3 regions of the Arthrobacter sp. C152 genome follow, and region 3 is predicted to be linked to each of the others. Evidence: predicted binding sites of a transcription regulator. Region 3 holds the regulator's gene; each other region holds the start of a gene.
What was found. The regulator LexA, encoded in region 3, represses DNA repair genes until DNA is damaged. The targets are predictions, from matches to a motif close to TCGAACANNTGTTCGA.

Region 1 (10,489 bases), on a different contig from region 3:
TCCCCCACCAGGCAAAGGTGAGGAACCGGCGTCGTCAGTTACAACAAAACGCAGGCGACCACTGGCGCCGCCCGACGCCCACCGGGCGCCGAAAGCAACCTACCAGCCGCGCTCGGCGAGGCGGTGCGGCTGCGGGATTTCGTCGACGTTGATGCCGACCATCGCTTCGCCGAGGCCGCGGGAGGCCTTGGCGATGACGTCGGGGTCGTCGTAGAAGGTGGTGGCCTTCACAACGGCGGCGGCGCGCTGGGCGGGGTTGCCGGACTTGAAGATGCCGGAGCCGACGAAGACGCCGTCAGCGCCGAGCTGCATCATCATCGCGGCGTCCGCCGGGGTGGCGATGCCACCGGCGGTGAACAGCACCACGGGAAGCTTGCCGGCCGCGGCGACTTCCTTGACCAGTTCGTACGGGGCCTGCAGTTCCTTGGCCGCAACGTAGAGCTCGTCCTCGGGGAGTGCGGAGAGCTTGGCGATCTCGGCGCGGATCTGGCGCATGTGGCCGGTGGCGTTGGAGACGTCGCCGGTGCCGGCCTCGCCCTTGGACCGGATCATCGCCGCGCCTTCGTTGATGCGGCGCAGCGCTTCACCGAGGTTGGTGGCGCCACAGACGAAGGGAACCTTGAAGTTCCACTTGTCGATGTGGTTAATGTAGTCGGCCGGGGTGAGGACCTCGGACTCGTCAATGTAGTCCACGCCGAGGGACTGCAGGACCTGGGCCTCGACGAAGTGGCCGATCCGGGCCTTGGCCATCACCGGGATGGACACGGCATCGATGATCTGGTCGATCATGTCGGGATCGGACATGCGGGACACGCCGCCCTGGGCGCGGATATCAGCAGGAACACGCTCCAGCGCCATGACTGCCACGGCACCGGCGTCTTCGGCGATGCGGGCCTGCTCGACGTTGACGACGTCCATGATGACGCCGCCCTTGAGCATCTCGGCCATGCCACGCTTCACGCGGCTGCTGCCCGTGACGCTGTTCGCGGACGAACCGGCCTCGTTGCTTACATCAGGTGTAGACACAAAAACCCCTATGGGTAGACAGATGATCTTCGCCGGGCATGCGGCGGCAGCTGCCGGAAGTGCACGCACGGATTGCCGGGTCGCTTGACCGGGCACTTATATACTAGTCCCCCGCCGCCCGCCCGGCTTAATCATGCTTAATCGGCTGGGGATGGCTCCTGCAGCGACTGCCGGCGCACGGAAACCACGCGCTGCACCACGGTGACAAGACTCGCCAGGGCCAGGAGCACCAGCGTCACCAGCAGCACCACGGGGGGCAGCCCAAGGCCGGTCAGGCCGGTGACCACCAGCACGGACACGAGGCGTTCGGCCCGTTCGGCGATCCCGACGTTGGCTGCGAACCCCAGCGACTCCGCCTTGGCCCTGGCATAGGAGACCACCATGCCCAGCACCAGGCACAGCAGGGCTGCCGTGGCGATTGCCGTGTTGTTGCCGCCGGTGAAAAACCAGACCGCCAGCCCGGCAAAGAGGGCGCCGTCGGCGATCCGGTCAAGGGTGGAGTCCAGGAAGTTGCCCCAGCGGCTCTTCACGTCCTGCATCCGGGCCATGATCCCGTCCAGGACGTCGGAGAAAATGAACGCGGTGATGAACAGCGTCCCCCAGAACAGCTGGCCCAGCGGGTAGAACAGGAGGGCTCCGGCGGCTACGCCCGCGGTGCCGAGGATGGTTACCGCATCCGGGGAAACGCCCATCCGAAGGAGCCACCGGGCCAGCGGGGTGAACAATGCGGTGAAGAAGCCGCGGGCATGCCTATTCAGCATTCGACTCCCCGGGCCAGGCGTCGGCCACCTGCTGCCTGACCTCATCGAGGGTCTGGGTGATGGCCTTGGTCTGGGCGATGATGGGGAAGAAGTTCCCGTCCCCGCCCCACCGCGGAACGATGTGCTGGTGAAGGTGCGCGGCGATCCCGGCGCCGCCCACCACGCCCTGGTTCATGCCCAGGTTGAAGCCACCGGGGTTCGAGACCTTCCGCAGCACCCGCATCGCCGTCTGGGTGAGGTCGGCGAACTCCGCGGTCTCGTCCAGCGTGAGGTCGGTGTAGTCCGGTACGTGCCGGTACGGGCAGACCAGCAGGTGCCCTGGGTTGTACGGGAAGAGGTTCAGCACCACATAGCAGGTCTTCCCGCGGTAGACGATGAGGGCCTCCTCATCGCTGCGGGCCGGGCCCACGCAGAACGGGCAGTCGTCTTCGTTCTTGAACTGGTGCTGGCCGCCCTTGATGTAGGCCATTCGGTGCGGAGTCCACAGGCGCTGGAAGGCGTCCGGAACACCGGCGAGGGCGAAGTCGTCGGTAACGCCGGCATCCCCCGGATAGCCTGCTCCTGTGTTCTCCTGCACTGTCTGCTTCCGTTCCGCTAGCTGGTCCGGTTCCGGACGGCCTCGGTGATCCGTTTGACGGCTTCCGTGACCGGCACCCCGTTGTCCTGGCTTCCGTCGCGGAACCGGAACGAAACAGCGCCCGCCTCGGCGTCGTCGCCGCCGGCGATCAGCACGAACGGGATCTTGTCCTTGCTCGCAGTGCGGATCTTCTTGGGGAAACGGTCCGAGGACGTGTCCACCTCCGCGCGGATCCCGGCCGCCTTAAGCTGGTCGACGACGTCGAACATGTACTCGTTGAAGGCCTCCGCCACCGGAATGCCCACCACCTGGACCGGAGCCAGCCACGCGGGGAAGGCGCCGGCGTAGTGCTCGGTGAGGACGCCCATGAACCGTTCCACCGACCCGAAGAGGGCGCGGTGGATCATGACGGGGCGCTGGCGGGAGCCGTCCGCGGCCTGGAACTCGAGCTCGAAGCGCTCAGGCAGGTTGAAGTCCAGCTGGATGGTGGACATCTGCCACGTGCGGCCCAGCGCGTCCTTCGCCTGGACAGAGATCTTGGGGCCGTAGAAAGCGGCTCCGCCCGGGTCCGGCACGAGTTCCAGGCCGGACTCCTGGGCCACCTCGGCCAGGGTCCTGGTGGCTTCCTCCCAGGCAGCGTCCTCGCCGACATACTTTTCCGGGTCCTTGGTGGAAAGCTCCAGGTAGAAGTCGTTCAGGCCGTAATCCTTGAGCAGGTCCAGGACGAAGGTGAGGGTCTTGGTGAGCTCGTCCTTCATCTGCTCGCGGGTGCAGTAGATGTGGGCGTCGTCCTGTGTCATGCCGCGCACACGGGTCAGGCCGTGCACCACGCCGGACTTCTCGTAGCGGTAGACGGAGCCGAATTCGAACAGCCGCAGCGGCAGTTCGCGGTAGGACCGGCCGCGGGAACGGAAGATCAGGTTGTGCATGGGGCAGTTCATCGGCTTCAGGTAGTAGTCCTGGCCGGGCTTGCGCACGGTGCCGTTCTCGTTGAGTTCGGCGTCCACGTGCATTGCGGGGAACATGCCGTCCTTGTACCAGTCCAGGTGCCCCGAAACCTCGTACAGGTGCCCCTTGGTGATGTGCGGGGTGTAGACGAATTCGTAGCCGGCTTCGACGTGGCGCTGCCGCGAGTAGTCTTCCATTTCCTTGCGGATGATGCCGCCTTTGGGGTGGAAGACGGGCAGCCCGGAGCCCAGTTCGTCGGGGAAGGAGAACAGGTCCAGTTCGGAGCCAAGCTTGCGGTGGTCGCGGCGCTCGGCCTCGGCGATGCGCTCCTGGTAAGCCTTGAGGTCTTCCTTCGTGGGCCACGCTGTGCCGTAGATGCGCTGCAGCTGCTGGTTCTTCTGGTTGCCCAGCCAGTAGGCCGACGACGAACGGGTCAGGGCGAAGGCGTTGGAGATCAGCTTGGTGTTGGGCAGGTGCGGGCCGCGGCAAAGGTCGCACCAGACGGTGGTGCCTTCCTTGCGTTCCACGTTGTCGTAGATGGTGATGTCGCCGGCGCCGACCTCGACGTTGACGCCTTCGCCGGCCTCGGCGGCATCGTTCTTCTTGCCCAGCAGTTCGAGCTTGTAGGGCTCGTCCTTCATGGCTTCGCGGGCCTCATCCTCGTTGACCACGCGGCGGACGAACTTCTGGTTCTGGTTGATGATCTTCTGCATCATCTTCTCGAGGGTCTTGAGGTCCTCGGGGGTGAACGGCTCGGCAACGTCGAAGTCGAAGTAGAACCCGTCCGTGATGTAGGGGCCGATGCCCAGCTTGGCGTCGGGGCGCAGCTGCTGCACGGCCTGGGCCATGACGTGGGCGGTGGAGTGGCGCAGGACGTTCAGGCCGTCAGGCGAGCCGATGGTGACGCCTTCCACTTCGGCGCCTTCGGGAAGTTCCTGGTCAAGGTCCTTGAGTTCACCGTTGACGCGGGCAACGACGACGTCGCGGCGCTCAAAGAAGAGTTCCGCACCGGTTGTCCCGGTAGTCACCTTGGTCTCTTCGCCATCGACGACGAGGGTGATCTGCTGGGCATCTGACACGGGTGTCTCCTATTCAAAGTTGAGGCTTCATAGCTTGTGGCATACGGGGACCACAGCCAGCCACCGTCAATGCTATCGGTTCCCCCAGAGGCCGACCAACGCGGCACACGGGACGGTCAGCCGTTGAAACCGGTGATGGCCAGTGTCCTGCTGATCCCGTCCAGCGGGTGCGGGCCGTCGGCGGCAGGAGGGGTGGCGGGATCAGGGAAAGGCAGCGTTTCGGTCCTGCTGAGGTCCCAGGCCATGCTCGCACTCAGGCTGATGCCGCGGGGGCCGGTCCTTCTCGTGGTGCCCCGGATCAGGAGCAGCCGCGTTCCGAACAGGAGCGGCCCGGCATTTTCCTGCGCCTCATGGAAGAAGACGGAATCGACGCAGCCCGTGCCGTCGTCGATGCTGATGAACACCACCCTCCTGCCACCGCGCATGGGCGGCGTCTGGGTGGCAACACGCACCCCCGCCACCAGCACCTCCGTACCGTTGCGGAGCCCGAGGAGCTTGTCGGCAGTGGTGACGCCCAGCCGGTCCAGCATGGGACGGTGGCTGTCCATCAGATGGGTGCTGACATCGATGGCCATCAGGTCAAGTTCCGCCCGGACGTTGTCCACCAGGGTGGGTGCCGGCAGGCCTGGCTTGATGTTCCGCAGTTCGACGTCGCCCAGTGGCAGGGCAAGTTGTCCTTCCAGGACTTCCGCGCCTTTCCGCGTGCTGGTGGAGGACTGCAGCTTTTGCAGGTACTGCACAAGGTCCGCCCGGTTCGCCGTTCCGCCGGCGTCGCGGTGCAGGGAATCGAAGGCACCGAGCTGGGCAAGGCGGCCAATGCTGGGTTTGCTGAGCCGGGAACGTTCCCGGAGGTCTGCGAGGGAGTCATAGGGCTGCCCGGCCACTATCCGCTTCAGCTCCGCCCCGGAAAGGCCATAGATTCCGTTGAGGCTGAGCCGGATGCCCAGCTTGCCGGCATCCGGACCGGACTCCACCCGCTCCACCCGGTATTCGGCCTTGCTCAGGTTGATGTCCAAAGGAAGGATGGGGATGCCAAGCCGGCGGGCTTCCGCCACCAGCAGCCGTTTGGGGTACATCCCGGGGTCGTGCTCCCACAGGCCGGCGAGGAAGGCCTCGGGGTGGTGGGTTTTGAGCCAGGCGGACTGGTAGGTGGGGACGGCGAATGCTGCGCCGTGGGCTTTGCAGAAGCCGAAACTGGCGAAGGACTTCAGGGTCCCCCACACTTTGTCGACGACGTCCGGCGAGTACCCCTTGGCTTTGGCTTCGCGCCGGAAGAATTCCTCGACCTGCGCCTCACCGGTCTCGCTGCTCAACGCCCTGCGGAACTCATCGGCTTTCGCCAGGCCGCATCCGGTCATGATGTCGAAGGTCTTCAGGATCTGTTCATGGAACACCGTGACACCGTGGGTTTCCTGCAGCACCGGCTTAAGGTCCGGGTGGGGGTAGACCTCGGGCGCGAATCCGTGCCGGTGTTCCAGGAAGGGCCGCACCATGTCCGATTTCATGGGGCCGGGGCGGAACAGGGAGATATCGATGATGAGGTCATTGAATTCCCTGGGCGCCATTTTGCCGATCAGTTCACGCTGCCCCGGGGATTCGATCTGGAAGCACCCCAGGGTGTGCGTGCTCCTGATCAGTTCGTAGGTTGCCTCGTCGTCCAGCGGGACGGCGTTGAGGTCGATGCGTCCGTCCGCAGCAATGTAGTCGGGCCCCGCCCCGTCCGGGCCTGGCTGGTGGCCGCCTGCTGCCACCACTTCCTTTTTGCCGGGATGGATCCGGATGATCTCGCGGACGGCAAAGGCCATGGCGCTTTGCATCCGTACGCCCAGGACATCGAGCTTGAGCATCCCCATGGGGTCCATGTCGTGTTTGTCGAACTGGCTCATGGGCAGGCCAAGGCCGCTGGGCTGGACGGGGGTCCTGTCCAGCAGGGTGGCGTCGCCGAGGATCACCCCGCAGGGGTGCATGGAGATATGGCGGGGCAGGCGGTCCAGCCGCTCGGTCAGGTCCACCAGCAGGTCCAGTTGCTGGTTGCCTTCGGCGTCGCGGTGTTCCACGCGGCCGGCAAACTCCCGCAGTTCGGGTTTTTCCTGCAGCGCTTCGCGGAACTTACGGGCCGAGAAGCGCCACAACTGCTTGGCGATCTCCCCCACCTCGCCGTCGTCCATGCCCAGCGCCAGCCCGGCGTCGCGCACGGCTCCCCTGGCCCGGTACCCGTTCTGCATGCTCATCAGGGTGACCCGTTCGGAGCCGAAGCGTTCAAAGATCCGGCGGTAGACGTTATGCCGTTCCGCGCTTTCGACATCGATGTCAATGTCCGGAAGCGTTGCGCGGTCATTGGAAAGGAACCGTTCGAAAATCAGGTCGTGCTGCATCGGGTTCACATGGCTGACCTCGATCAGGTAGTTGACCAGGCTGGATGCCCCGGAACCGCGGGCCGCTGCCCGGACCCCCATGTCCTGGATCATCCGTGACACCTCCGCAACGGTGAGGAAATAGGAGGAGAAGCCCAGGTTCCTGATGATGCGCAGTTCATGGTCCAGGCGGGACTGCATGGCGGTTTCGTCCGATCCCGCGATTCCGGGGAACCGCCTGCCGATTCCTGCCCGGGAGCGCTGGACCAGTTCGACGTGCGGATCCTGGCTGATGCCGATGACCGAGGCCTCGGGGACCACCGGCTGTTTCCACCCCATGTCTGCCACGGGGTCGATCCGGCAAAGGTCGGCGAGCGCCTCGGTCTGCGCCATCAGCTGTTTGAGGTCCGCGGTTCCGTAACCGGCGGCAGAAATGATTTCCCTGCCAAGGCCCAGCATCTGGTCCGGGGTTTTAAGCCAGCCCTGGCCGGTGGGCTGCAGCAGCGGCTCGCCTGCCAGTTCGGGGAGGGACTTCAACGTCCTTGCCGAATCCAGGACGTCGGCGGTGGGCGCACCGTCAGGCGCGCTGTACCGCACGGCGTTGGTCAGGACGGCCGGGACGTGGTGTTCTTCGGCGAGGCGCAGCATGCGGACCGCGTGGGAAGTGCTGAGGGCGGTTCCCGGGGCGCTGAGCTGGGAGACGATTTCGGCCACCACCGTGCCGCGGGGCATGGCGTCAAGCCATTGCTTGAACAGGGTCCGGGGGCGAAGGTAGCGCCTGCCGCCCATGGCACGACCGACGTCTGAATCAGGCCCGAGGAGGACGGTCAGCACCGGTTTGAGGGTGTGGGGGTCAAGGGTCCGTGACGCCAGTTCGGCGCGGGTGACGGCGGCCGGAACTGCTCCCCCGGCTTTCCCGGAGGTCCTGGCGTGGGCATCCGACACCAGCCGGCACAGGGCACGGTAGCCTGCGCCGTTGTTCCGCCCGCGGGCCAGCACCACCACCCGGCCGGCGACCAGGGTGCGGTGGTCGCCGTCGTCGTCAAAGACCGCAAGGTCCACGCCCACAATGGGGTCGATGCCCGCCGCCATGCACGCTTTCAGGTGCTTGATGGTGCCATACAGGCCGTCACGGTCGGTGCAGGCGAGTGCCGTGGCGCCGTCGGCGGCGGCAGCCGTTGCCAGTTCCTCCGGCCAGGAGACGCCGTAGTGGGCGCTGAATGCTGTGGAGACGTGCAGGTGGGTGAAGCTCATGCTGTTCCGGTTCACGCAGTTCTGGGCCGAAGGGCGTCATGGATCCGCAGCAGCCGCCAGCGTCCGCTGCGGATGTGCCGGGTGAGGTCAAGGGTGAGTGTTTCAGCACCGGCAGGGGCGGAAGAAGGCAGGACCTGAACCCGCCAGATTTCATGGTCCACCACGCCCGGGCCCGTGCCCAAGGGGGCCCTGCTGTCCTCTGCCCACCATTGCCGGCGTTCATACCAGCGGAGGGGTTCGGCGCAGACCCTGTAGTCAGTCCCCGCCCAGGTGATGGTTTCCGGCTGGCCCGAGACGGAGCACAGCACCTCCACGGATTCGCTGAACATGCCCATAAGCGCCTCCCCGGATGGAACCTCTGCCAAAACCACTATTCGAAAATATGTTCGAACAGTTCAAGTCTACGCCGGGCGGGAGGTTAAACCTAGGCAGGGGTGGACGGACCGTCCGGCAGGGAGCAGGATGATGGCATGAAAAGCGATGAAGCACTTCTGAAGCAGGCAACCATCAAAACCCAGGACTCCACCCTCCTGGCCACGTTTGACATCGACGGGACCATTCCGGGTTCCGGCGCCTACGTAGTGGGGCTGATGGGGGCAGCACCGGACTATTCCGCGCAGCGCCGCCTGTGCATCGAATTCATGAACGGGAAGGCCATCGCCTGCTACTCGTTCAACCGTGACCAGGGAATCGAAGAGGATTACGACCTGTCGGGCGTAACGCACTCCGATTCCACCATCACGGGAAGCTTTCCCCGCACGGCCTTGAACGGGCTCGGCAAAGGGCACGTGCTGTCAGCCTTCAGCGAGGCTGACGGCCGCGAATTCCAGCACGGGGTTCCGGTGGAGGAAGCGCTGTAGCGTCAGCTGCTTTCCTTGTGGATCCGCAGTTCCAGTTCGATGAACGCGGAGATCATGGCCCGGTAGGTTGATTCAACGATGTCCGGGTCAATGTCCTTTTTCTCCGCTGCGGCCCGGACGTTCTCAATGATCCGTTCCACCCGGCCAGGCGCCCGCACCTCGGCGTCGTCCCCCTTGAGGGTTCCGGCAATCCGGATCAGCCGTTCGCGGCGGGCAATGAGCGTGACGATCTGTTCATCGACCTCGTCCACGGCAATCCGAACGGCAGCGAGCTGTTCCCTGTCGGCACGGGCATCCCTATCGTTTCCTTGAATTGTCGCCATCATCTGACACTATCGAAGCATGAAGCCCAGAGTCGACTTTATCTCCCTCGGCGTCCGCAGCGTCTCCCGCTCGCGGGCGTTCTATGTGGACGGCCTTGGCTGGCCGGTCCACCGTGAAGTTGCCGATGAAGTCCTGTTTATCCAGGTGAACCATGGCCTGGTGCTGTCGCTCTGGGACGTGCGGCAGATGCGGGCCGAGGCGGGGGTCAGCCCGCCGGACGGCATTCCCTGCATCACCCTGAGCCACAATGTGGCCAGCGCAGCAGACGTGGACCGGGTGATGGAAGAGGCCGCGGCGGCCGGCGCCCCAATCATCGCAGAACCGGTCACGCAGCCGTGGGGCGGCTACACAGGGTATTTCGCGGACCCGGACGGCTTCCGCTGGGAAGTGGCGTACAACCCCAACTGGACAGTGGACGACGCCGGTACGGTCACCGTCTGAGGCCAGCCCGCCATGGGCAGGGCTGCTAGAACAGGGCCTCCACGGGGCGGATGAGTTCCGGCCCGTTGTTGCGCACGTTGCCCACTTCCTTGCCCACGGATTCCACCTGCCAGTCCGCCGCGGCGTCCTTCACCCCGGCACGGACCAGGTCCACCAGTGCGGCGGCGTCGTCCGCCTGCGGGTCAAGCCACGCTTCCATCGTGGCCTTGTCCATGGGCAGCGGAACGCGGTCATGCAGCGCCGTGAGTTTCCCGAAGACGGTGGCTTCTGTTCCCGGCGGCGGCGTGTCCGCCGTGAGGATGGAGGTGGACAGCAGCCACCGCGCGGGGTCGCCTTCCGGCACCGAGGGGTCCTTCCACCACTCGTAGAGGCCGGCGAACACCAGGCCGCGGCCCTGGCCCGGATGCACGTAGTAGGGCTGCTTCGACTTTCCGGGGCCCTGCTTCCATTCGTAGTACCCGTCCGCCGGCACGGCACAGCGCCGGGACTGTGCGGCTTTGCGGAATGCGGGTTTTTCCAGCACGGTTTCGCTGCGCGCGTTGATCATGCGGGAGCCGATGCCGGGATCCTTGGCCCAGGACGGAACAAGCCCCCAGCGGGCAACGTGCAGCTGGCGGACGTCCTGGCCGTCCTTGACACGCTCCAGGACGATCGGGACCGCATCGGTGGGCGCCACATTCCACGAGGGCGGAATGCTGACCTCCTCCTCCAGTTCGGCGTCGAATTCGGCCAGGAGGTCCCCCACGGCCCGTGCCATCACATAGCGTCCACACATGGCACCAGCATGCCACCGGCGCCATACAGTGTCATGCAGGCGGCCGATCGCGCCGCAGAGGACGGGGAATACGGGCCTGCACGCTACCGT
Region 2 (10,489 bases), on a different contig from region 3:
CGGAGTATGCGGTCCTGGGCCGGCGCCTGCGCGATGAGACCGGCGCCTTGCGGCGGTTCGTCAACATTTACGTGGGCGGCGAGGAGGTGCGTCGGCTGAAGGGCCTGGAGACTGAGGTGGAGCCGGGCCAGGAAGTCCTGGTCATCCAGTCGGTGGCCGGCGGCTGACGGACCTGGGAGGGCCGGGGCGGCGGGCAGTCCTTACTGACTACGCCCGCCGCCGGGCCCATCGCTGCGCAGGTCCAAGCCGCGCAGGCCGGGCTGCACAAGCTGGGGGGATGCTGGTTTCAGGCGACCCGCCACACGCTGCACTCGTCCGTATTGATCGCTTTGCGCAGGCCGGTGAGGCGGTCCAGGATCCAGACGACGCCGATGCCGGGGGCTGTTTCCTGGACGCTGCCGCGGCGGATGACAACGTCGTCGTACATGGGTCCGACCGAGAGGCGGGCTTCGATTTCGTCACCGCGGCGGAGCTGGTCCAGGGCGCGGACTCTGGTTACATGCGTGGTCGCTTTCTTCAACATGGCGGGGCCTCCTGGCTGGGGCTGGTGCCGGCTCTTGCCTGCACTACCAGTGTGGCCGCGCAATGTTGCGTACCGGTTTCCCCGCTGTTAGGGACCGGTTAGTTCTGTGATCCGCAGCTGTTTCAGCCGCCTAAGCCGCTTCCCGGTTGCGGTACGCGGCCAGGAACGCGGAGATCCGGCGCACCGCTTCCTCGATGTCGCGCACGGACGGCAGGATGACGAACCGGAAGTGGTCGGGCGCGGGCCAGTTGAAGGCCGAGCCGTGGGAGACCAGGATCTTCTGGTCCCTCAGCAGGTCAAGGACGAACTGCTCGTCGCTGGCGATCGGATAGAGCTCCGGGTCCAGCCGCGGGAACAGGTACATGGCCCCCGCCGCCGGGACGCACGTGACGCCGGGAATGGCGGTGAGCAGCTTGTGGGCGAGGTCGCGCTGTTCGCGGAGCCGGCCGCCCGGCTTCACCAGCGCCTCGATGCTTTGATACCCGCCCAGGCAGGTCTGGATGGCGTGCTGGGCGGGAACGTTGGCGCACAGGCGCAGGGATGCCAGCAGTTCCAGGCTCTCGCGGTACGCGGCGGTGGCGGCCAGCGGTCCGGTGACGGCCACCCAGCCTGCCCGGTAGCCGGGCATGCGGTAGGCCTTGGACAGGCCGCTGAACGTCAGGCAGCACACGTCTTCGGCCACGGACGCCGTATGGATATGGGTGGCGCCCCCGTACAGCACCTTCTCGTAGATCTCGTCGGAGAACAGGACCAGGTTGTGCTTCCTTGCCAGGGCTGCGAACTGCTCCAGGATGTGCCTCGGGTACACGGCACCGGTGGGGTTGTTCGGGTTGATGATCACGATGCCCTTGGTGCGCCTGGTGATCTTCGCCTCGACGTCGGCCATGTCCGGCCACCAGTTCTCCGCCTCGTCGCAGAGGTAGTGCACGGGCTTGCCGCCGGTGAGGGTCACGGCGGCCGTCCACAGGGGGTAGTCCGGCGCGGGGACCAGGATTTCGTCGCCGTTCTCCATGAACGCCTGCAGGCACATGGAGATCAGTTCGCTGACGCCGTTGCCGATCACGATGTCCTCGACCCCGATATTCATCAGGCCGCGGGTCTGGTAGTACTGCGAAATGGCTGTCCGCGCGGTGAAGATGCCCTTCGAGTCGCTGTAGCCCTGGGCGCCGCGAAGGTGGTGGATCATGTCCACCACCACGGATTCCGGCGCTTCCAGGCCGAACGGCGCCGTGTCCCCGAGGTTCATCTTGAGGATCCGATGCCCTTCGGCTTCCATGTTCTTGGCTGCCTGGAGGATCGGCCCGCGGAGTTCGTACCGGACGTTCTGGAGTTTGCTGGAGTGCTGCATGGCGTGCATGGTTGATTTTTTCACAAAGCGCGACGGCGGGCGGCCAGTTACGGCGCCAGCCGGTCCCCTTTCCTGTGCACGCGGAACCAGCGGTAGCCGTAGCGTCCCAGCTCCACCCGGAAGCCGCCGTCGAGCTTCAGTGGAACATTGCCGCCGTCGAACAGGTCCAGCAGCACGGCCGGGCCGGCACGTGGCCGGCAGGTGGCGGAATGCGGTCCACTTGTTCGATAAGTTTAAGACTTGTAGTACTTCGCCCTGCGCCCGTGCAGGGTGGCAGCGGAACCGGAAGGAAGTACCCCACGTGGGCGGTGTGCTCATCGGCCTGGCAGTGATCGGCGTCGTCATCGCGGTGGGCTATGTTGCCGCCCGCTGCGGGCTGGGCGGCGAGTCCACCATCGCGGCGCTGACCAGGACCGCCTTCTTCATCACCAATCCCGTGCTGCTCTTTACGGTGGTGCTGAAATCGGACCTGTCCGTGGTGTTCTCCGCGTACGTTCCGCTGGCCATCCTCACCGCCGCGGTCACCGCGCTGCTGTACGTGGCGGCCAGCCGCATCTGGTTCCCCAGGCCGCTGGCCGAAACCGCGGTGGGGGCCATGGCTGGTTCCTACGTCAATGCCAACAACATCGGCATCCCCATCACGCTGTACGCGCTCGGCGATGCCACCCCGGTAGCCCCGGTGCTGCTGGTCCAGCTCCTGCTGTTCGCCCCGCTGGTCCTGACCCTGCTGGACTTCTCGGCGGCCGGCCGGTTCGCACCCCGGCTCATGCTGACCCAGCCCTTCCGCAACCCGATGATCATCGCTTCGCTGCTCGGCGTGGTCCTCGCGGCCTTCCATGCGCAGCCCCCGGCCCCGGTGATGGCGCCCCTGTCGCTCCTGGGCGGCGCCGCGGTCCCCGTGGTGCTGCTGGCCTTCGGCATGTCGCTGCACGGCACCAGGATGCTGCGAAGCGGCGGCCACACAGCGGAAATCCTCACTGCCACCGCACTCAAGTCCGCGGTGATGCCGGCGGTGGCGTTCGTCGTCGGACGTTTCCTGTTCAACCTGGACCACCGCATGCTCCTGGGCGTGGTGCTCATGGCGGCGCTCCCATCGGCGCAGAACGTCTTCCTGTTCGCCAGCCAGTACGGACGGGGCGTGGCCGTGGCGCGCGAAACGATTCTGCTCTCCACCGCCGCGGCGGCCCCGGCGCTGGTGCTGATCGTCTGGCTGCTGGCCGCCTGACCCCGGGCGCGCCGCCCTACCGCCCGGGCACGGGCCGGGCAAGAATGGGCTCATGGAACTTCCCGTGATGCCGCCCGTCCCGCCCATGCTCGCCAAGGCCGTCAGCGGCATCGACGGCATTCCCCAGGGCGGCGACCTCAGCTACGAGCCCAAGTGGGACGGCTTCCGGTCCATCATCTTCCGCGACGGCGACGACCTGGAGATCGGCAGCCGCAACGAAAAGCCCATGACCCGGTACTTCCCGGAACTCGTCACCGCGCTCAAGGAAAGCCTGCCACCACGATGCGTGGTGGACGGCGAAATTATCCTGGTGGGCGCTTCCGGGGACCGGCTGGACTTTGACACCCTGCAGCAGCGCATCCATCCCGCCGCGAGCCGCGTGAAGCTGCTTTCCGAGCAGACCCCGGCGTCCTTCGTGGCCTTCGACCTGCTGGCGCTGGGAGATGAGGACTACACCGGCCGGCCGTTTTCCGAGCGGCGGGCGGCCCTCGAGGAGGCGCTCGCGGCGAGCAAGGCACCGGTCCACCTGACGGCGGCGACCACGGACAAGGACACCGCCGCCCAGTGGTTCGAGCAGTTTGAGGGGGCCGGGCTGGACGGCATCGTCGCCAAACGCCTGGACGGCCGGTACGAGCCGGACAAGCGCGTGATGTTCAAGGTCAAGCACGAGCGCACGGCCGACTGCGTGGTGGCAGGGTACCGGCTGCACAAGAGCGGGCCCGACGCCATCGGGTCCCTGCTGCTGGGGCTGTACAAGGACGACGGCGGCCTGGCCAGCGTGGGCGTCATCGGCGCCTTCCCGATGAAGAAGCGCCAGGAACTGTTCCAGGAGCTGCAGCCGCTGGTGACGGACTTCGACAACCACCCCTGGGCCTGGGCGAAGCAGGAGGAGGGCGGGCGGACGCCCCGGAACGCCGAGGGCAGCCGCTGGAGCGCGGGCAAGGACCTCTCCTTCGTGCCGCTGCGCCCGGAACTGGTGGTGGAAGTCCGCTACGACCACATGGAGGGCGAGAGGTTCCGCCACACCGCGCAGTTCAACCGGTGGCGCCCGGACCGGGACCCGGAATCGTGCACCTACGCCCAGCTGGAGGAGCCGGTTAATTTCGACCTCGCCTCCGTCCTGGAAACCGGCCGGCCTTAAGGCGCTGACTGCCAGACTGACCCAGTTTTAACAGTGGAGAGCCCGCCATTTGGGGGAACGGCGGGCTCTCCGGCCTGAAAACTGGGCCAGTCTGTATGCGGCGGGCCCGCTACTTGAGGCCGAGCTCCTTGGTGGGGGTCCGGAAGGACTCCTTGGCGGTCAGCGCCGAAACCGCGGCGACGGCGCAGATGATGGCCGTGAAGATGCTGATCTGCACCCAGCCGCCGGGCTTGATGCCGCCCATGGCCGCGACGATGGCCGGGGCGAACCCTGCCATCAGGAAGCCGAGCTGGGTACCGATGGCCAGGCCGGAGAAGCGGACCTTGGTGCTGAACATTTCGGCGTAGAAGGACGGCCAGACGGCGTTGGCTGCTGCGTAGCCGCAGGAGAAGTAGCCGATGGCGGCGAGGAACATCAGCGGCACGCTGTGGGATTCGAGGCTGAGCAGGAACACCGGGGTCAGCACGGCACTGGCCAGGGCGCCGTAGATGAAGACGGGCTTGCGGCCGATCCTGTCGGCGAGCATCCCGAAGAGCGGCTGGGTGCCCAGGGCCACGAGGTTGGCGCCGACCACGAGCCAGAGGGTGGTGGTGCCGTCCACGCCGGCAACTGTCTTGGCGTAGCTGATGGCCAGGGTGCCGAACACGGTGGAGACGGCGGCGATGAAAGCGCAGCAGATGACGCGGAGGACGTCGCGCCAGTGGCCCTTGAGCAGGTCGGCCACGGGCAGCTTGGCGATCTGGGCGGTCTTTTGGGCTTCCTCGAAGGCGGGCGGTTCGTGCAGGGTGCGGCGGATGAGGAATGCCACCACCACGACGGCGGCGCTGAGCCAGAACGGGATGCGCCAGCCGATGCCGAACTTGATCTCATCCGGCAGGGCCAGGACGGGAATGAACACCAGGGCGGCGAGGATCTGGCCGCCCTGGGTGCCGGTGAGGGTCCAGGACGTGAAGAAGGAGCGGCGGTTGTCCGGGGCGTGTTCCAGGGTCATCGAGGACGCACCGGCCTGCTCGCCCGCGGCGGAGAGGCCCTGGCAGAGACGGGCCAGCACCAGCAGGGCCGGAGCCCACCAGCCAACGGTGTGGAAGTCCGGCAGGCAGCCGATCAGGAAGGTGGACGCGCCCATGAGCACCAGCGTGAACATGAGGACCTTCCGGCGGCCCACCCGGTCGCCGAAGTGGCCCAGGATGATCGCGCCGATGGGCCGGGCAACGTAGGCGAACCCGAAGGTGGCCAGCGACATGATGGATGCGTTGGCGTCGGCATTGGGGAAGAAGACCGTGGGGAAGATCAGCGCCGCGGCGGAGCCGAAGATGAAGAAGTCGTAGTACTCGACGGCGCTGCCGAGGAAGCTGGCGAGGGCGGCCTTCTTGGGCGTCCCGGCAGAGGTGGGGGCACCCGCCTCGGCGGACGGAAGTGTCTTGCTCATGGTGTTCCTTTGGTGTGACGACATTGTCGCGGATGGATCTGGGGGTCGCAGCCGCCGCTGCCTTGGTGCGGGCGGGGCACGATGCGGCTGGAGTCCGAAAGAAGACCCGACGTCAGTAGCCACATGGTGGGAGCTACTTGCGCGATACAAAAACTATGACTGTGAGGACAGTCACCTGTCAAGAAAATAATCACGATCTAGAAATAGCTCTCACATTGTGGCAATATCGAGGCATGAGTGTGAATCAAACCACAGCGGTCAACGGTGAATCCGCTCTTGCCGCCCCCGCCGCCGCAGAACCCGTCAACGCCATGCCCCCGGAAGCCACGGTGCGTGCCCGCCCCGCGGACCGCACGGACATGGTGGGCAAGGCCCTGGGCCTGCTGGTCCTGCTGGGTGATGAACCCCGCGGTGCCAGCGCCGCGGAGATTTCCCGCCGCGCCGAACTGCCGTTCAGCACCACCTACCGGCTCCTCGGTTCCCTCACCCGCGACGGGTTCGTCGACTACGAGCCGGACGGCCGCCGGTACCACCTGGGCCTGCGGATCTTCCAGCTCGGGCAGCGCGTCTCCAACCATCACGGTTTCGCCGGAACCGCCATGCCCATCCTGCGCCGGGTCACCGAGCAAACTGGCGAGGCCACCATTCTCAGCGTCCGGGACGGCCTCCACCACCTGACCGTCAGCAAGGTGGATGGCCCCCAGATCTTCCGGGTGACCAGCGACCCCGGCCACCTGGGCTCGCTGTCCACCACCGCCGTCGGCAAGGCCCTGGTGGCATTCGCCGAAGATGCAGAGCGGGAACGCCTGCTGGCGGAGGCGCCCCTTGAAGCGCTGACCGCCCGTTCCATCACGGACCGCGACGCCTTCCGCGCCGAAATCGAGGAGGTGCGCCGGCGCGGCTATGCCGTCATGGATGAGGAGAACGAGGCAGGCATGCGTGCGGTGGCCGTACCCGTGCTCAACAGCCAGGGCCACGCCTTCGCCTCCCTGGCCACCGCCGTTCCGGTGTTCCGCCTCAGCCTCGAAGAGCTGGAGGCCTATGTGCCGGTCCTGCGGGATGCCGCCACGGAACTTGCCGCGCGCCTCCCGCAGCGAGGCTAAACCGCAGTATCACGTTCGTATCCCGAACAGTAGTGCGATAAGTGAACAATTGCTGTACTGTAATCCCTATCACCGGGCAGGCCTCCTGTGGATCCCGGTGCCGTTACCAAAGGAGCTGCACGGATGAGTAGTCGAACTGAGTCCTACCTGGTGGGACTGGTCGGAGACGGCGTCAGGCCGTCGCTCACGCCGCCCATGCACGAACGGGAAGGTGACGTGCAGGGCCTGCGCTACCTGTACCGGCCCATCGACCTGCTGGAGCTGGGACTCGGCGGCGATGCCGTCGGCAGCATCCTGCAGAGCGCCCGGACCCTGGGCTTCAACGGCCTGAACATCACCCACCCCTGCAAGCAGCTGGTCCTGGAACACCTGGACGAAATCTCCCCGGACGCCCGCCGCCTGGGTGCCGTCAACACCGTCGTCATCCGCGACGGCCGCTTCATCGGCCACAACACCGACTTCTCCGGCTTCGCCGCCGCCCTGGCCTCGGGCCTGCCGGGGGCGAAACTGGACCGCGTGGTGCAGCTGGGCGCCGGCGGCGCCGGGTCCGCCGTCGCCTACGCCCTCCTCACCGCCGGCGTCCGGCACCTGGACCTCGTGGACATGGACGCTTCCCGCGCCGCCGCCCGCGCCGCCGAACTGGCGGACCTGTTCCCGGACCGCACTGTGGCGGCCGGCACGACGACGGAGCTGCCGCGGCTGATGCCGCAGGCGGACGGACTGGTGCACTGCACGCCGGTGGGCATGGCTGCGCACCCCGGCGTCCCCCTCGACCTGGCCCTGCTGGACTCCCGGCACTGGGTGGCGGACATCGTCTACCGTCCCATCGAGACCGAACTGGTCCGCGGAGCCCGCGCCAAGGGCTGCGACGTCCTGGATGGCGGGCGGATGGCCGTGGGCCAGGCCGCCGATGCGTTCCGGATCTTCACCGGCCTGGACGCTGACCCCGAGCGCATGCGCAGCCACTTCCTGGAACTGGTGGCCGCCGAGGAGGTGGCTGCCTGATGCGCACAGGAATTGCCACCGTCTGCCTGTCCGGCACGCTGAAGGAGAAGATGCAGGCCTGCGCCATCGCGGGCTTCGACGGCATTGAGATCTTCGAACAGGACCTGGTCACCTCACCGCTCAGCCCGGAGCAGGTGCGGACCCTGGCCGCGGACCTGGGCCTGGGCCTGGACCTCTACCAGCCGTTCCGCGATTTCGACGGCGTCACCCCGGACCTGCTCAAGGCCAACCTGCGCCGGGCGGAGGCCAAGTTCAAGCTGATGTCCCGCCTGGGCATGGACACCATCCTGGTCTGCTCCAACGTCGCCACGGCCACGATCGACGACGACGGCCTCCGCGCCGAACAGCTGGCCCAGCTCGCCAACCTGGCCGGCGACCATGGCATCAAGGTTGCCTACGAGGCGCTGGCCTGGGGCAAGTATGTCAATGACTACGAGCACGCCTACCGCCTGGTGGAGATGGTGGACCACCCCAACCTGGGCACCTGCCTGGACTCCTTCCACATCCTGTCCCGCGACTGGGAAACCTCCCACATCGAGGCCTTCAACCCGGAGAAGATCTTCTTCGTCCAGGTGGCGGACGCCCCCAAGCTCACCATGGACGTGCTGTCCTGGAGCCGGCACTACCGGGTCTTCCCGGGCGAGGGCCAGTTCGAGCTGGACAAGTTCATGGGCCATGTGGTCCGCGCCGGCTACGCCGGCCCGGTGTCCCTGGAGGTCTTCAACGACGTCTTCCGCCAGTCCGACGTCGAACGCACCGCCGTCGACGCCATGCGCTCGCTGATCTGGCTGGAGGAACAAAGCGCCAAGTGGCTCGCCGGCACCGAAGCCGCGCCCGCCACCGGTGCCGCACCCCGCCGTCGTTATCCCATGGAACTGGCCACGCTGCCCACGGTGAACGAGCCCGCAGGCTTCAACTTCGCCGAGGTCAAGGCGGACGACACCGCCCAGCTGGAGAAGCTCCTGGGCCAGCTCGGCTTCGCCTTCGAAGGCCGGCACCGCACCAAGGACGTCCAGCTCTGGACCATGGGCCAGGCGCGCGTCATCATCAACGAACAGGCCGCGCAGCACGCAGAGCCGGCCATCGCCGCCCTTGGGTTCGACGTCGATTCCCCCGTGATTGCCTCCGCCCGGGCCCAGCAGCTCAAGGCACCGGTGGTGGCCCGCAAGGTCCAGGCGGACGAGGAAGTGTTCCAGGGCATCAGCGCCCCGGACTCCACCGAGATCTTCCTGTGCCAGGGCAGCCCGGACGGCACCGCGGCCTGGACGCACGAGTTCGGCGAAGGCCTGGAGCACCCCTCCGCGGGAACCAACGCAGTGATCGACCACGTCAACCTCGCCCAGCCGTGGCAGCACTTCGACGAGGCCGTCCTCTTCTACAACAGCGCCCTGGCCCTGGAACCGCAGCCGTTCGCCGAGGTGCCCAGCCCCAGCGGCCTGGTGCGCTCGCAGGTCATGCAGACCTCCGACGGCGCGGTGCGGCTGGTGCTCAACCTCGCCCCGGTGCAGCAGGCGCCGGCCCGGCAGACGTACCAGGAACACATCGCCTTCGCGGTGGCGGACCTCGTGGCCACGGCACGCTCCGCCCGCGACCGCGGCCTGGAGTTCCTGCAGATCCCGGCCAACTACTACGAAGACCTGGACGCCCGCTTCGACCTCGAACCGGGCTTCCTGGCCACCCTCCAGGAGCTCAACCTCCTGTACGACCGGGACGCCGACGGCGAATTCCTCCATTTCTACACCGCCACCGTGGGCAGTGTGTTCTTCGAAATGGTGGAGCGGCGCGGCAACTACGACGGCTACGGCGCCCCCAACGCGCCGGTCCGGCACGCCGTCCAGTATGACTCCCTGCACCGCAGCCGGCCTTCGTCCTGACCGAACCAACCAAGCCCACCAAGAAAAGGAGCCAGCCGTGCCAAAAGACGTCACCGCAGAGCTTGAATCGGAGGAGCTCGTGCCGCCCGCCGAGCCCAAGGCAGCGCACGCGCCCCTGGACGCCGCCGCCGAATCCCAGGCGGACCTCAGCGCCGAAATCAACGCGCTGGGCGAGGCCTACCGGCGTGCCCTCAAGGACGGCGCCGCCCAGGAAACCCAGCCGCGGCTGGACTACCCGCCGTACCGCAGCAGCATCCTGCGCCACCCCACCAAAAGCCTGACGCACGCGGACCCGGAAACCATCGAACTGTACTCGCCGGCCTTCGGTCACCAGGACGTCCACGCCCTGGAGTCGGACCTGACCATCCAGCACAACGGTGAACCGCTCGGTGAGCGCATCATCGTCTCCGGCAAGGTCCTGGACGGAGACGGCCGCCCCGTGGCGGGCCAGCTCGTGGAGATCTGGCAGGCCAACTCGTCCGGCCGCTACATCCACAAGCGCGACCAGCACCCGGCCCCGATCGACCCCAACTTTACGGGCATCGGCCGCTGCATCACCGGCCCGGACGGCTCCTACCGCTTCATCACCATCAAGCCCGGCGCCTACCCATGGAAGAACCACCTGAACGCCTGGCGCCCCGCGCACATCCACTTCTCGCTGTTCGGCACCGAGTTCACCCAGCGCATCATCACCCAGATGTACTTCCCCGGCGACCAGCTCTTCCCGCTGGACCCGATCTACCAGACCATCGTGGACCAGGACGCCCGCGACCGGCTGGTGGCCACCTATGACCACAGCCTCACCGAGCCCGAGTGGGCACTGGGCTACAACTGGGACATC
Region 3 (10,489 bases):
CGAACGCCGGCAAGTCCTCGCTGCTCAACCGGCTCACCGACGCCGGTGTCCTCGTGGAGAACGCCCTGTTCGCCACGCTCGACCCCACCGTCCGCAAAGCCGAAACGGCCGACGGCCTGGGGTACACGCTGGCCGACACCGTCGGGTTCGTCCGTTCCCTGCCCACCCAGCTCGTGGAGGCGTTCCGGTCCACCCTTGAAGAGGTGGCGGATGCGGACCTGATCCTGCACGTGGTCGATGTGTCCCACCCGGACCCGGAAGGGCAGATCGCAGCGGTCCGCAAGGTCTTCAGCGAAGTGGACGCCCGCAAGGTGCCCGAGATCATCGTGCTGAACAAGGCCGACGCCGCCGACCCCTTCGTCGTGGAGCGGCTCAAGCAGCGCGAGCCGCGGCACGTGGTGGTCTCGGCCCGCACGGGCGAGGGGATTGCCGAGCTGCTGAAAGCCATCAGCGACTCCATTCCACGGCCCAGCGTCAAGCTCGAGCTGCTTATCCCTTACGACCGCGGGGACCTCATCAGCAAGCTCCACGACTCCGATGCGGAAATCATCAGCCTTGACCATGGGGAGACGGGCACGAAGGCCGTCGTGATGGTCCGGGAAGGCCTCGCGTCCGAACTGGAACCATTCGCCAGCAATGACTGACCCCGTGGCACGCAACGCCACGGAAACGCCCGGCGGGCAGTTCGTGATCGAGCTGCTCGACCGGGCCGTCGCGGGCATGGGCGGCCAAAGCCGCGAAGGACAGCACGAAATGGCCCGGCAGGTGGCACGGGCGATCGAAACCGGGAACCATTTGCTGGTCCAGGCCGGAACGGGCACCGGAAAGTCCCTGGCGTACCTGGTGCCGCTCATCGCCCACGCCCTGGAAAGCAACAAGCCGGCGCTCGTATCAACGGCTACCCTGGCGCTGCAGACACAGATTGTGGGAAGGGACCTGCCCCGGCTCCTGAAGAACATCGGCCCTGCCCTCGAACGGCCCGTCAAGGTGGCGCTGGTCAAGGGCCGGTCCAACTACGTCTGCCGGCACAAGCTCGACGGCGGCTTCCCGTCGGATGAGCCTGCCGAAGGCCAGCTCTTCTCCCTCGGCGAAGACACCAGCGTCCCGCACTTTGCTGCCGCGGTGGGGGGCCCGGCATCCCAGCTCGGCAAGGAAGTGGTGCGCCTGCGCGAGTGGGCGGAAAAGACGGCTACCGGCGACCGCGACGAACTGCTGCCCGGGGTCACCGACCGCGCCTGGCGGCAGGTCTCGGTCACCTCGATGGAATGCCTGGGGGCACAGAAATGCCCGATGGCCGCCGAATGCTTCAGCGAACGGGCGCGCCAGGACGCGGCCGAGGCCGACGTCGTGGTCACCAACCACGCCATGCTCGCCGTCAGCGCCTTCGAAGGGCTGGCAGTCCTGCCCGAGTACGACGTCGTGGTGGTGGATGAAGCGCACGAACTCCAGGACCGTGTCACGGGCGCCGTCACCGGCCAGCTGTCCGTGGCGATGGTCCATGCGGCGGCCGCCGGCGCCAGGAAGCACACCGCCATCACCGTTGACGCGCTGAACGCCGCCGCCGCCAACCTGGAGCTTGCCCTGGCCGGTGCCCCGGGCGGCTTGCTGCCCAACGGCCTGAACGATGAACAGCTGGACTGCGTGGACCAGTTGCGGGAAGCGTGCCGTGCGGCGCTGTCCGATTCGAAGGGGGACAGCAACAGCACGGCCGACGGCGGACGGCAGCTCGCCCGGTCACGGCTCATGCTGATCCTGGAACTGTGTGAGCGCCTGATCGCCGCCCGTGAAAACCGCGAGGTGGTCTGGTTCTCCCGCGCCGGCACGTTCGACCCGGGCCAGGGGTACTCGCAGCCCGACGACAACGCGCCGGTGCTGATCAACATCGCTCCGCTCTCCGTCGCCGGGAGGCTGCGGGAAGGGCTGTTCGCCGGGCACACGGTGGTGCTGACGTCCGCCACATTGGCCATCGGTTCCGCGTTCGAACCGGCGGCGGGCGGCCTTGGCCTGGTCGGCGATGGCGCCCCCAGCTGGACCGGGGTGGATGTCGGTTCGCCGTTTGACTACCCGCGGCAGGGCATCCTGTACGTCGCTGGCCACCTCCCCAAGCCGGGCCGCGGTGTTTCGCCCGAAGCGCTGGCCGAACTGGAGGCGCTCATCAAGGCCTCCGGCGGGGGCGCGCTGTGCCTCTTTTCGTCGCGCCGCGCGGCCGAGGAAGCCGCGGATGCCCTCCGCGCGACGGTGGGTGTGAAAATTCTGTGCCAGGGTGAATCCACCATGACGGCGCTCGTCAAGCAATTCGCCGACGAACCGGACACCTGCCTGTTCGGAACCATGTCGCTGTGGCAGGGCGTGGACGTTCCCGGCGGCTCGTGCCGCCTGGTGGTGATCGACCGCATTCCCTTCCCGCGGCCGGACGACCCGCTCATGACGGCGCGTTCACGGGCCGTGGCGCAGGCGGGCGGCAATGGCTTCATGTCCGTTTCTGCCACGCACGCCGCAATCCGGCTGGCCCAGGGGGCCGGCCGGCTCATCAGGTCAACGGGGGACAAGGGCGTGGTGGCAGTTTTGGATTCACGCCTGGCCACCGAGCGGTATGCGGGTTTCCTGCGGGCTGCCCTGCCGCCGTTCTGGTCTACCACGGACAGGGACAAGGCCCTGGCAGCGCTGAGCAGGCTGGGGGCCGAAGCCTCGAAGTAGCTGGGGGTCAGAGGGAGCGCAGGACCGAGACCACTTTGCCCATGATGGTGGCGTGGTCTCCCAGGATGGGCTCGTACTGCGTGTTCTGCGGGAGCAGCCAGGTGTGGCCGTCACGCTGGCGGAAGGTCTTGACCGTGGCTTCGTCATCCAGCAGGGCAGCCACGATGTCTCCGTTGGCTGCGTCAGCCTGGCGCCGGACCACCACCCAGTCGCCGTCGCAGATGGCAGCATCCACCATCGAATCCCCGGCCACCCTGAGCATGAACAGCTCACCCTGGCCAACCAGCTGGCGGGGAAGCGGCATGACATCTTCAACCACCTGGTCTGCAAGGATGGGCCCGCCCGCGGCAATGCGCCCCACGAGGGGAACCATGGCCGTATCAAGCGCAGTGGGCAGTTCGGTGATGGTTGCCCCCGCACCGGGAGCCTGCGGAGCGGCTGAGGCGTCTGCCTTGCCGGCGCCCCGGTCCAGGGTGAGCGGCATCAGTACTTCCATGGCCCGGGGCCGCTTCGGGTCCCGGCGCAGGTAGCCGAGCTTTTCCAGCTGCGAGAGCTGATGGGTCACGCTGGACAGGCTGGCGAGGCCGACGGTGTCACCGATTTCGCGCATGGAGGGCGGGTAACCGTTCTCGTTGACCGACCGCTGGATGGTTTCGAGGATCTTCTTCTGCCGGGGTGTCAGGCCCTTGGCGGTCCTCTTGTGCTGCGGGGCCGTCCTGCCTCCGGCGGCTGCTGCTGCCATAAACGCCAATGCCTTTCGGTTGCCACCGGACCTCGGGCAGCGCACTGTGCAACGGCGCGGCCCGGAGGATCCCCCACCATCAATGTCAGACCCTGCTGGTCAACTTTCAGAGTGGTTGTTCTTGATGTCAAAGCTAGGCCAGCCACATCGCATTTTCAAACATTTGTTCTAGCGAGTCTCGACATTGTTCGTTGATAAGTGCTAAAACTGAACCAGCAAAGTTCGAACATGTGTTCTAGTCCGCGTCCTTCCGTTCGAAGATGCCACCGGAAAAACGCTTCCGGGGCGTTCGTCGACAGGGTGGACGCGGCGGGTGCGGAAGGCATTTCCGCCGGCACCCGGCCGGTTTGGTTGCAGCACAGTATTGGTCCAGGAGGGCTAAGTTCATGTCAGCTTTATCTCTTCCCCAGGTTTCCCGTCCGCGGCCGCTGCCCATGCCCCCGCTGCTGTCCCAGCCCCGGGCGCGGCGCTCCGGCTGCGGCGTGCCGGCCGCGCCGCTCCGGCTGACCCGACGCGGCCGGATCGTCCTGATCGGGATTCCGGCCATGCTCCTCGCGGTGCTGCTCCTGTCCCTGGCGATGTCCCTGTCCGGGCTCTTCAATTCCCCGGCCAAGGCCTCGGATTCCGCCGCGGACCTCCGGTTGACGCCCGCCGTCACCCTGACAGTGCAGCCCGGGCAGTCGCTCTGGTCCATTGCAGGTGAGGTGGCGCCGGAGCGCGACGCCCGTGATGTTGTGGCGGACATCGTCCAGCTCAACAACCTTCCTGCCGGTGCCGTGCTGCCGGGGCAGCAGCTGTACGTACCCACCCGCTGACCCGCCCGGCGCCGGCCGCCCGCCGGGCGGCAGGGACGGCTGTTGCCGGCCAGCGGGAACCGTCACATTTTCCGGTCGCTGCCGGGGCCACTAAACTGTTCAGGTGAACGACCAGCTAGAACGTCTGAACCGGCTTCCCCTCCGCAGCAACCTTCGCGGGCTCACACCCTATGGGGCGCCGCAGCTGGACGTCCCCATCCTCCTCAATGTCAACGAGAACACCCATGGCGTGCCGGCCGATGTGCGTGCAGCCATCACCGCCGCCGTGGCGGAAGCTGCCGCAGGCCTGAACCGCTACCCGGACCGGGAGTTCACGGAACTGCGGGAGGCGCTGGCCGAATATCTTGGACACGGACTGGACAAGTCCAACGTGTGGGCAGCGAACGGCTCCAACGAGGTTCTGCAGCAGATCCTCCAGGCCTTCGGCGGCCCCGGACGCACGGCCCTGGGTTTCCCGCCCACGTACTCGATGTACCCCCTCCTCGCCAGCGGAACCGACACCCGCTACATCACCGGTGAACGCGCAGGCAACTACGACCTCAGCGCCGAATCAGCGGCCCGCCAGGTGAAGGAACTCCAGCCGAACCTCGTGTTCCTGTGCTCCCCGAACAACCCCACCGGGACAGGGCTGGGCCTGGACGTCGTCGAGGCCGTCTACGAGGCTGGAACAGACAGCCAAACCATTGTCATTGTGGACGAGGCCTACCACGAGTTCGCCCACGAGGGTACGCCCAGTGCACTGACCCTGCTTCCCGGCAGGGAGCGGCTGATCGTCTCCCGCACCATGAGCAAGGCCTTTGCACTGGCGGGTGCCCGGCTCGGTTACATGGCCGCTGCCCCGGAAGTCACCGATGCCCTTCGCCTGGTGCGGTTGCCGTACCACCTTTCCGCCATTACGCAGGCCACCGCCCTCGCCGCCCTTCAACACCGGGAGGCCCTGATGGCCGAGGTCGAGGACATCAAGAAGCAGCGGGACCGCATCGTCGAAGGCCTGACCCGGATGGGCCTGACGCCCGCGTCCTCAGACTCCAACTTCGTCTTCTTCGGCGGCCTGGAGAACCCCCACCAGGTCTGGCAGGAACTGCTGGATGCCGGCGTGCTGATCCGCGACGTCGGGATCCCCGGCCACCTGCGGGTGACCGCGGGCACCGAGGCGGAAACCACAACCTTCCTTACCTCGCTTGAGCGGATCCTTGCGGGCCAGGCCGCGCTTCCCGCCTAGACTTGATGCAGCGGCGCCTGAAGCGGCGGCGCTGGACGCCTTGAACCACACCCACTCCCCAAAAGGACCCTTCACCATGAGTTCCACCGGATCGAACGCCGCCGAGGCCAGGACAGCCCGCATGGAGCGCGCCACCAGCGAGTCGTCCGTGCTCGTGGAAATCAACCTCGACGGAACCGGTGTTTCGGACATCGACACCTCGGTCCCGTTCTACGACCACATGCTCACGGCGCTGTGCAAGCACTCCCTGATCGACATGACCGTGAAGGCCACCGGGGACACGCACATCGACGTGCACCACACCGTCGAGGACACCGCCATCACCTTCGGTGAAGTCCTCCGCACCGCGCTGGGCAACAAGGCCGGCATCCGGAGGTTCGGCGAGGCCACCGTGCCACTGGACGAAGCGCTGGCGCACGCCGTCGTCGACGTCTCGGGCCGCCCGTACCTGGTGCACGGCGGCGAACCCGCTGGCCAGGAGTACCACCTGATCGGCGGCCACTTCACCGGTTCCCTGACCCGGCACGTCTTCGAAGCGATCACCCTGCACGCGGGCATCTGCCTGCACATGAACGTGCTCGCCGGCCGCGACCCCCACCACATCGTCGAGGCGCAGTTCAAGGCCTTCGCCCGGGCCCTGCGCGCCGCCGTCGAACCCGACCCCCGCGTCGAAGGCATCCCCTCCACCAAGGGTGCGCTGTGAGCGGCCAGGTCCTTAAGGACGGCGCCATCGTCGACCCCACGGCCTCGCAGAAGCTCCCCTCTCCCGAAGGCAAGCCCACCGTGACGGTGCTGGACTACGGTTCGGGGAACGTCAGGTCCGCAGTGCGCGCCCTCGAGCGCGCCGGCGCCGAGGTGATCCTCAGCGCCAAGCCGGAGGACGTACTCAATGCCGACGGCCTCGTGGTGCCCGGAGTGGGCGCCTTCGAGACCGTCATGCGCGAACTCAAGGCCGTGGACGGGATCCGGCTCATCGGCAGGCGGGTAGCCGGTGGCCGCCCCGTGCTGGGAATCTGCGTGGGCCTGCAGGTCCTGTTCGAAGCAGGCGTGGAACACGGCACCGAAGCCGAGGGCATCGGCGAATGGCCCGGAAAAGTGGAAGCGCTGCCGGCGGACGTTGTGCCGCACATGGGCTGGAACACCGTCACGGTCCCCGAAGGCTCCAAGCTCTTTGCCGGCGTCGAAAACGAGCGGTTCTACTTCGTACACTCCTACGGCGTGCAGGAATGGAATTTCGACGTCATCCAGCCCCGGATGGCACCGCCCCTGGTCACCTGGTCCGAACACGGCGCCCCGTTCATCGCCGCCGTCGAAAACGGCCCGCTGTGCGCCACCCAGTTCCACCCGGAAAAGTCCGGCGATGCCGGCGCCCGGCTCCTGCGCAACTGGGTGGAAGGGCTGCGCAAGCCCGGCGCCGGCCAGTCCGCCAGCGGGACCGCCGGCACCGGCAGCGACGCCTGAATGTGGTCCGTCCTGCTGATGGGCCTTGCCGGCCTGCTGATCGGCGGCGCCATCTCCTTCCGGCAGCAGCGCAAGCCGCGGTGGACGCAGGTTGCGTTCTCCGTCCTGGCCGCCATGTCGCTGCTCGCCGCGTACCTGCTGACGCTCCCCGCCGGCTGACGCCCGGCCCCCGTTTGCCTCCACAGAACCGACACCAAGGATGAGTATGACCACCGCACATGACCTGCCGGTACTTGAACTGCTGCCCGCCGTCGACGTCGTCAACGGCCAGGCCGTCCGGCTCGTCCAGGGCGAAGCAGGCAGCGAGACCAGCTACGGCACGCCCCTTGAAGCCGCGCTGAACTGGCAGCAGCAGGGTGCCGAATGGGTCCACCTGGTGGACCTGGACGCCGCGTTTGGGCGCGGGTCCAACGCCGACCTGCTCCGCGACGTGGTGGGCCAACTGGACATCAAGGTCGAGCTCTCCGGTGGCCTGCGCGACGACGAAACGCTGGAAGCAGCCCTCGGCCTGGGTGTTGCCCGGGTCAACCTCGGCACCGCAGCGCTGGAAAACCCGGAGTGGACCCGCCGGGCCATCGACCGCTTCGGTGACAGGATCGCCGTCGGCCTCGACGTCCGCGGAACCACGCTGGCCGGCCGCGGCTGGACCAAGGAAGGCGGGGACCTCTGGGAGGTCCTGGACCGCCTCGAGGAAGCCGGCTGCGCCCGCTACGTGGTCACCGACGTCACCAAGGACGGCACCCTCCAGGGCCCCAACGTCGAGCTCCTGCGCCAGATGGTCGAGAAGACCGGCAAACCCGTCGTGGCCAGTGGCGGTATTTCCAGCCTGGACGACCTGAAGGTCCTGCGTTCACTGGTGCCGCTGGGCGTTGAAGGCGCCATTGTCGGCAAGGCCCTCTATGCCGGGGCCTTCACGCTTCCCGAAGCCCTCGACGTCGCCGGCCGCCGCTAGGCGCAGGGGAAACCGCCGCCATGCCTGACTCCGAAGACCTGCCCCGCTCCGGGGAGGCCGGCCCCGCCGCGCGACAGTTGCCGGGACATATCGCCGCTGCCCTCGCCGGGGCCGGCGGGACCACGGATTCAGCGGGCCAGCCGTGGGCGGGCCGCAGCCTGGCCGGCGAGGACGCCCGGATCCACAATTTCGAGGACGACGACGGAACGGCCGACGCCGGTTACCTCGCCGCGGTTGCCGCGCTCCGGGACGGGTCCGGCGGGGAGGCTGGCGTGGTTGCCGCCCTGGCAACAGCCCGGGTGTTCATCCCGATCGTGGCCCAGCTTGCCGAGGAAGCGGACACCGCCCACGGCCTGCACGCCGACAAGCAGGCGGACATGGCACTTGTCACGCTCCGCGCCGCCGATGGGCGGACCGCCCTTCCCGCATTCACCTCTGCCGCAGCCCTCGCCGCCTGGCATCCGGACGCCCGCCCGGTTGCTGTGTACGCGGCCCGGGCGGCCCTGTCGGCAGTGGCGGAAGGCGCCGAGCTCCTGGTCCTGGACCCGGGTGCCGACGTGACGTTCGTGGTGCGCCGCCCCGCCGTCTGGGCGCTGGCCAAGCAGCAGCAGTGGACCCCGTCCTACCAGGATCCTGAGCTGGCCGGTGAGATGGGCCGCGGAGCCCGGGGTTTTGCGGCCGTCCGTGGCATTGAGCTTCAGCCCGGCGGGGGAGTAGCGGCCCTCGCGGCCGACGGTTCAGTGGTCCAGGGCGGCGGCACCGGGCCCGAGCTGCAGGTGGTGCTCTACCTCGAGGACGGACTGGATGCGGCCGGGGTGCAGGACCTGGTGGCCCGGCTCCAGGCGGAGTGGTCGCGGAATGTATTGTTTGGAGAGCGCGTCGACTCGCTGGACATCAAACTGAGGCGCGCTCTCCACTAGCTCCAGCCTGAGGGTGATCCCCGGGCAGGCTGCGGCATACCTGAAGGATCGCTTCGTGAATTTCGCCCTCTACCGGGAGCTGCTCGCCGTCCGCCCCATCCGGCGGTTGCTGCTGGTGGGCATGGTTGCCCGGATCCCGCACTCGGCGGCGGGCGTGCTGCTCACCCTGCACATCGTCCTTACCCTGGGCGAAGGCTATGCCGCGGCGGGTGCAGCCGCCGCCGTCATGACGATCGGCATCGCCCTGGGGGCGCCCTGGCGCGGCCGCCGCGTCGACACCGCCGGCCTGCGCACTGCGTTGATTCCTTCCGTGGTCTCGGAAACCGTCATCTGGTCGGTAGTGCCGCACGTGTCCTACCAATGGCTGCTTCCCCTGGTCTTCGTGGGCGGCCTGCTGACGCTGCCCATCTTCAGCGTGGTGCGCCAGTCCCTGGGAGTGCTGGCCGACGGCGAACAGCGCCGCACCGCGTTCGCACTGGATGCCATCAGCACCGAGGTCGTGTTCATGATCGGTCCCGCCGTTGGTGCGGTGGTGGCCACCGGCGGCTTCACTGTCGCGGGCCTGACGGTGGTAGGCGTCTGCACGTCCGTGGCCGGTCTTTTCCTGATGTGGTTCAACCCGCCCACCCGCAGCCCGCAGGAAACCCGGGAGCGCCTGGACGACCAGCGCCACGCTGCCGAAGCTGCCGTCGTATCCGCCGCCCCCGCCCACGTGCAGGAGGCTGCCGCCGAACTGGTGCCGGCAGGGGCTGCCGCTTCGGCCGGGCTGCAGGCCAGGGTGGCCGGCAACTTCGCCTGGTTCACAACAACGGTGGCCGCCCTGTTCGCCGTGGCGGCGGGCGCCGGCATGGTCCTCAGCGGAACGGACGTGGGCATCGTGGCAGCCCTGGAACGCGGCGGGCACCAGGGCGAAATCGGCGTCGTGTTCCTTTTCTGGTGTGCGGCTTCGGTCGTGGGCGGCCTGATCTACGGGGCCATGCACCGGCCCGTCCCGCCCGTCGTCCTGCTCCTGGGCATGGCCGCGCTGACAGTGCCCATGGCGTTCGCCCACGACACCTGGACGCTGGCCTTCGTCTCGCTGCTGCCCGGGATCCTCTGCGCCCCGGTGCTCTCCGCCGCGTCCGAAAAGGTGGCGGACCTGGTGCCGGAGGAGCGCCGCGGAGAAGCCATGGGGTGGTACGGCTCCGCCCTGACCGCAGGAGTGGCACTGGGGTCACCGCTGGCCGGCGTCTTCATCGACGTGATGGGGCCCTCCGGAGGGTTTGTCTCCGTGGGGGTGGCCGGGGTGGCGCTGTGCCTCGTGGGCCTGATCCTCCAGCGGCGGCGCGGGATGGCACTCCGTCCGCCGGCTGCTCCCTGATTGCCGGTGAAACGACGACGGCGGGACGGCCTCCAAAGGCCGTCCCGCCGTCGCGCGTGGCAGGGGGAGTCCTGCGCTAGTTGACAGCCCCGGTGAACTTTTCGCCGGGGCCCTTGCCGGGCGCATCCGGAATCAGGGACTCTTCGCGGAAGGCCAGCTGCAGGGACCGCAGGCCGTCGCGCAAGGGCCCGGCGTGCTGCGAACCGATTTCGGGCGCCGCCGCCGTGACCAGGCCGGCCAGGGCGGTGATCAGCTTCCGCGCTTCGTCAAGGTCCTTCAGTTCGGCCGCGTTGTCCTCGGCGGCGAGTCCAAGCTTGACG

Region 1: ACYSM9_RS08185 (DUF6504 family protein) is a predicted target of LexA. The motif match lies at 8,374-8,389, and genes of this name have one in related genera.
Region 2: ACYSM9_RS04345 (shikimate dehydrogenase) is a predicted target of LexA. The motif match lies at 6,792-6,807, and genes of this name have one in related genera.

Annotation. Positions count from the first base shown of each region.
Region 1 covers NZ_JBTZSU010000008.1:68,762-79,250, reverse strand. The annotation lists gene pdxS (pyridoxal 5'-phosphate synthase lyase subunit PdxS) at 100-1,026, opposite strand; gene pgsA (phosphatidylinositol phosphate synthase) at 1,164-1,787, opposite strand; gene ACYSM9_RS08200 (HIT family protein) at 1,777-2,364, opposite strand; gene thrS (threonine--tRNA ligase) at 2,382-4,391, opposite strand; gene ACYSM9_RS08190 (DNA polymerase III subunit alpha) at 4,508-7,999, opposite strand; gene ACYSM9_RS08185 (DUF6504 family protein) at 8,011-8,334, opposite strand; gene ACYSM9_RS08180 (hypothetical protein) at 8,470-8,859, shown strand; gene ACYSM9_RS08175 (chorismate mutase) at 8,862-9,185, opposite strand; gene ACYSM9_RS08170 (VOC family protein) at 9,202-9,624, shown strand; gene ACYSM9_RS08165 (SOS response-associated peptidase) at 9,650-10,399, opposite strand.
Region 2 covers NZ_JBTZSU010000004.1:115,548-126,036, forward strand. The annotation lists gene ACYSM9_RS04305 (MoaD/ThiS family protein) at 1-167, shown strand, start outside; gene ACYSM9_RS04310 (hypothetical protein) at 287-523, opposite strand; gene ACYSM9_RS04315 (pyridoxal phosphate-dependent aminotransferase) at 654-1,880, opposite strand; gene ACYSM9_RS04320 (hypothetical protein) at 1,919-2,047, opposite strand; gene ACYSM9_RS04325 (AEC family transporter) at 2,173-3,096, shown strand; gene ACYSM9_RS04330 (ATP-dependent DNA ligase) at 3,149-4,237, shown strand; gene ACYSM9_RS04335 (MFS transporter) at 4,347-5,666, opposite strand; gene ACYSM9_RS04340 (IclR family transcriptional regulator) at 5,900-6,769, shown strand; gene ACYSM9_RS04345 (shikimate dehydrogenase) at 6,893-7,774, shown strand; gene ACYSM9_RS04350 (bifunctional sugar phosphate isomerase/epimerase/4-hydroxyphenylpyruvate dioxygenase family protein) at 7,774-9,648, shown strand; gene pcaH (protocatechuate 3,4-dioxygenase subunit beta) at 9,686-10,489, shown strand, end outside.
Region 3 covers NZ_JBTZSU010000017.1:39,979-50,467, forward strand. The annotation lists gene hflX (GTPase HflX) at 1-644, shown strand, start outside; gene ACYSM9_RS13080 (ATP-dependent DNA helicase) at 637-2,697, shown strand; gene lexA (transcriptional repressor LexA) at 2,705-3,439, opposite strand; gene ACYSM9_RS13090 (LysM peptidoglycan-binding domain-containing protein) at 3,874-4,254, shown strand; gene ACYSM9_RS13095 (histidinol-phosphate transaminase) at 4,358-5,476, shown strand; gene hisB (imidazoleglycerol-phosphate dehydratase HisB) at 5,553-6,179, shown strand; gene hisH (imidazole glycerol phosphate synthase subunit HisH) at 6,176-6,937, shown strand; gene ACYSM9_RS13110 (hypothetical protein) at 6,938-7,096, shown strand; gene priA (bifunctional 1-(5-phosphoribosyl)-5-((5-phosphoribosylamino)methylideneamino)imidazole-4-carboxamide isomerase/phosphoribosylanthranilate isomerase PriA) at 7,143-7,889, shown strand; gene ACYSM9_RS13120 (SseB family protein) at 7,910-8,809, shown strand; gene ACYSM9_RS13125 (MFS transporter) at 8,865-10,169, shown strand; gene ACYSM9_RS13130 (DUF1844 domain-containing protein) at 10,246-10,489, opposite strand, start outside.